Regions from separate parts of the Pseudoalteromonas sp. Z1A2 genome, predicted to be linked through region 2. Evidence: riboswitches for the same ligand, from Rfam matches in the RefSeq annotation. Region 2 holds a riboswitch; the other holds the start of a gene.
The links. A riboswitch is a leader RNA that binds a small molecule or an ion and turns the genes downstream of it on or off. The one in region 2 is predicted to bind cobalamin.
Positions count from the first base shown of each region.

Region 1: linked by a shared signal. The riboswitch ahead of GQR47_RS18360 (ABC transporter ATP-binding protein) and the one ahead of GQR47_RS03785 (TonB-dependent receptor) in region 2 are both predicted to bind cobalamin.

Region 1 covers NZ_WTKX01000035.1:22,566-25,041, reverse strand. The annotation lists gene GQR47_RS18365 (porin) at 1-328, shown strand, start outside; cobalamin riboswitch at 392-525, shown strand; gene GQR47_RS18360 (ABC transporter ATP-binding protein) at 771-1,583, shown strand; gene GQR47_RS18355 (iron ABC transporter permease) at 1,585-2,476, shown strand, end outside.
Region 2 covers NZ_WTKX01000003.1:191,139-193,614, forward strand. The annotation lists gene GQR47_RS03785 (TonB-dependent receptor) at 1-1,056, opposite strand, end outside; cobalamin riboswitch at 1,093-1,277, opposite strand; gene GQR47_RS03790 (hypothetical protein) at 1,332-2,126, opposite strand; gene GQR47_RS03795 (YajQ family cyclic di-GMP-binding protein) at 2,315-2,476, opposite strand, start outside.

The DNA.
Region 1 (2,476 bases), on a different contig from region 2:
TGGCTACGATGTAGTACGCGCGTCAATCCAAGGTAAAGTTGAAAACTTTAAGTTAGGTGCAATGTACCAAACACAAGAAAAAGTTGACGGCAGCGCAGAAGCGGATGGTTATCTATTAAATGCAGCTTACAGCATGGGTAACAACACATTTAAAGTACAATACCAAGACATGGACTTTGACGACAGCGACGATAAGTCAGCAATATCAGTTGGTCTTGATCACAAATTAAATAAAAACATTAAAGTATTTGGCTTTTACTCAAGCTTCGACATGGACAACAACGTTGACCAAGACTACGTAGGCTTAGGTATGGAATACAAGTTTTAACTATTCGCTAAATTAGTTAAAACACTCCCTTTTTAACCGCGCTCTTTTGAGTGCGGTTTTTTTTTACTTTAAATTATTTACTTAGCCGCCCATAATAGAGCTTCATTTGGAATGAGGTGCGAGTCCTCGACTGTTCCCGCAACTGTAATTAGCGCAAAGCTTTAAGTCAGATACAAATGGTATAATACCAATTTTATTAAAAACATGATCTTTCTAGCGAATTAAATAACTTACTAACTTCGTTAAAAATTATTCATATAGAACAAGTATATGTCATAATTTCCGCTTTGTTATTAAGCTATTTATTTGTCGCTATAATAAATCACTAATTTAGTGCAATTGGTATAAATTCTTTTAACGAGCGGGTTTACTCATTTTTTCTTGTAGTGCATTAGTATTTTTATCGCATTTTAGTGAGTTTAATCCCGTCTAGGACTGACTATTGCACACTCAAACGCCATTAAATATACCATTACTAAACGTTAAAAACGTATCGTGGGGTATTGGCAATAAAACGATCCTCAAAAAAATAAACCTTAAAATAACCACAGGTAAATTTGTTGGTTTAATTGGCCCCAATGGCGCAGGTAAATCGAGCTTATTGCGTTGTTTATATCGTTTTAATAAACCCAGCGATGGCGTTGTAGAGTTTAACAGCACCGATATTTGGCAGCTAAAAAGCGATGAGTACGCAAAAAAAGTAGCGGTTGTTTTACAAGAAACCCCGTCGCAATTTAACTTAAGCGTATTTGATGTTATTGCACTTGGGCTAACGCCTCATAAATCGCTATTTAGCTCAGTAACTAACATTGATAAACAAAAAATTACCCAAGCTATCAACACTGTAGGGTTGGCAGATCATAGCGATCAAAGCTTTGAGTCACTTTCGGGTGGTGAAAAGCAACGTGCCTTGATAGCCCGCGCCATAGTTCAGCAACCTCAGTTGTTAATAATGGACGAACCAACTAGCCATTTAGATGTTAAATACCAAATACAGGTAATGGAGCTTGCTAAATCGTTGGGTGTAACGGTGTTTGTATCGTTTCACGATTTAAACTTAGCTTCTGCAATGTGCGATGAACTAGTGGTTATTAAAAATGGTGAAATTACACATACAGGCACGCCAAGTGAGGTATTAACCGAAAGCATGCTAGGCGACGTTTTTGGTGTCTGCGCTCAAGTAAATAACCACCCGCAAATATCGGAGTCGGGAAATAGCATCCCTCATATCACTTACTTTTATGGTTACGAATAATATGAGCGCAGTTAATACTCGCCAATCACTTGCGCTATTTATCAGTGCTGCAGCTGCTTTATTTAGCTTATTTGCAGCACTTAGTTTTGGCGCAGCAGAGACCTCACTTCAAGATGTATTTAATAGCTTTTTACTCTCAAATGATGCGTCTTTTAATTCGCGTATTATTTTTGAACTAAGAATGCCACGCACATTACTCGCCTTTTTAGCCGGCTCTGGCTTAGCAATTGCGGGGCTTATTTTACAAACGGTAACGCGTAACCCTTTAGCCGATCCTTACTTATTTGGTATATCGTCGGGTGCCTCATTTGGCGTGGTGTTACTTATGGCATTAGCAGGTATTAGCGCAGGTTTTATGTTATCGGCAGCAGCGTTATTAGGTAGCTTACTCGCTATGAGTTTATTAATACTTATTGCAGGTAGGCAGCAAAGTGCACAGGTAGAATCAATGTTATTAGCTGGTGTTGCTCTGTCGTTTTTATTTAGTGCATTTACCAGCTTGCTGCTTTATTGGAGCGACCCTCAGGCGGTAGCCGCTATTTTATTTTGGACACTGGGCAGCTTTTCGCGTGCGCAGTGGGCTACGCTTTGGTTGCCTTTATTGGTAATTACATTGTGTACGTTTGTAATGCTGAGCTTTAGAAGGCAGCTAAATGCTATGTTACTGGGCGATGAAAGCGCAATTACATTAGGTGTGAGGGTTCAGCGCTTTAGAATACTTATGCTGGTTTTAAGCTCATTAATTACCGCTGTGCTGGTGGCTATGTGTGGTGGTATTGGGTTTGTAGGATTAATGGTGCCGCATATTGTGCGCTTTTTTATATCCCAAGGCACCATCGCTGGCTTACTGGTAACCAGCTTGGTGGGCGGTACATTTATGGTTTGGGTTGATG
Region 2 (2,476 bases):
AAACACAGCAAGTACATCGCGGCTGTCTTCAACAAATGGTTGCGAACTATGCGACACATCATCGTTGTACCAATTAATACCACCACTAATGTTAAGTTCATTAGATAACAGGTACTGGCCGTTATAATCAATTTGTGCGCGTTTAGTTATAAAGGTACTTGTTGTTGGCCCAACTGAAAAATCGACATATGTATTGTCTGAATCATCTGTTGAAAGCGCTAAATCAATACTATGCGTTTGGTTAGTGTAGTTTTTGCTCCAACCTGCAGAAAGTTGGTAGTTTTTAAAGTCATCTCGTTCAATCGTACTATCTGCTGGGCTAAAGCTACTGTCGTAATCTGCATAACCTTCACTGTATTGGCCTAATAACTTAAAGTCGCCGTAATGTGCATCGGTGTAGTTTACTTTAAACCCAAGGTTTTTATTTTCATAGCCATCTTCATCAGGTGCTACGCCTTGCAGTACATCAAAGTTATCTGTTTTTTCAAAGCCTGCGTTAAATGCTGTTGTTATATCATCTGATTTTACAGAACCTGCAACTTGATAATTTTGATAAGAGTCAGAACCAAATGTAGCGCTTAGGGATAAGTTATCTGACTCACGCGTAATAATATTAATAACACCAGCGAGTGCATCAGAGCCATAAACAGCCGCGCGAGAGCCTTTAATAATTTCTATGCGTTCAATACTATTTAAAGGGACATTATTTAGTGCTTTTTGACCAAGTGTTGCTGAGCCTGTACGTACACCGTCAATTAAAATCAACGTATCGCCAGAGCCTGTACCACGAAGTGACACACCTGTATTTTGACCAAAACCACCGTTTGGATTAACTTGAAAACCCACTCGCGTGCTTAAAAGTGTAGGTAAATCGCGTACGTTACTAGCTTCTATTTCAGCACGTTCAATAACATTTACACTCACTAAAACGTCGTTAATTGATTGCTCAAACTTATTAGCTGTAACGGTTATTTTTTCAATTGATTGCTCTGCACCAGACACAGAAAATGAAAGCGCAGCAGAAATTGCAACGCCTAGAGTTGTTTTGTTTAACATGAGATCCCCTACCTTTGCCCACCGCAAAGATTTAAGTAAGTAAGATTGCATCAAGGCCGGTCTCCGGACTCAGTAAGCACATAAAAACATGCAATACTCTACCGTTGCGGGGGCAGTGTTGGGCTTGTAGTCATCATGAAAACGCACCAACTTCCCGATTATCCTGCTAAAAAAATCATTACATGAAGTGGCTAGCAAGCACCTTGAAAATATGCCGTCATTGTGAGCATTTTGTTTACAAATGTCAATGGACGTCTATATAGCTAAAAGCTATTTCAGTTCAGTGCTGTATTATTATAGCTTGAAGGAATACCGTACTTATCAAGTAGCTTCTGAAGTTGCATTTGTGTAGTAGGTAAATTTAATATTTCATCCATTTTGCGACTAGATATTTTATTTGATTGTGAGTTAATCAAAAAATGTGTTTCATACACTGCATCTGGTACGTCACTCTTAAATAGTAAATCCATATTTAAGATATTCTGCTTTTTAAAATACTGATAAGCAATACTGTTTAAAACCCCGACTTCAGCGCGCCTTAATAGCAGCATTTTAACTACATTGAATTCATCGATTGTAAGGCTTACCTGGTGCTCTTCTCTCAAGTATTCGGCATTTGTATTAAATCCTGCAAATTGATACGAGTACCCTAAAACCCCAACTTTGGTTAATTTGTCCAGATTGTCAAAATAAGTTTGTTCTGATGCATTCTCTTTGAGTGTATAAAGCTCGTTTTTGGTGATGGTATAAAATTCAGTTTTTTCAATGTTTTTCTGCGTTGTTTTTGGCAGCCATTGCATTGCCATTAAAAATAAAACGTCGAAGTTATTTTTTTCAACAGACAAAGTAAGCCTTTTTACAGGTAAAGAAATAAGTATAAAGTTAAATTCCTCCTGTGCGTCGTTTAAAATATTAATAAACTCAGGAGCAAAGCCCTGCTTTTTTTGCGCGTTAATAATAATCGGAAAGTAGCCATCTTCGACCAATACATCAATATCAACTGGCTTTGATAAGCTTGGCTTGGTAAATATAAGCAAAACAAATAACAGAAATAATTGATGGGGTCTCATTTTAATACCTTCTAGAGTGAAATTTTTATTATATTCAATTAAATATAATAGCTTAAATATCAAAAGGTGGATTAATACATGCAGAACTACGAGAGGATAAGATGGGAAAGTTGTAAAAAATTAAGTAGCTTTAATCTGTCTGCAAATATAGACAAATTAAAGCATTTTTATTAAAAACAGTTTATAAATTAGTCGCGAAAGTTTTTAAACTGAAAAGGCTGACCTAAATCGGCACTGCGTACTACCTGCATTGCCTCTTGAAGATCGTCACGCTTTTTACCTGTCACACGCACTTCTTCGCCTTGAATAGCGGCTTGTACTTTAACTTTTGAATCTTTAATGGCTTTAAC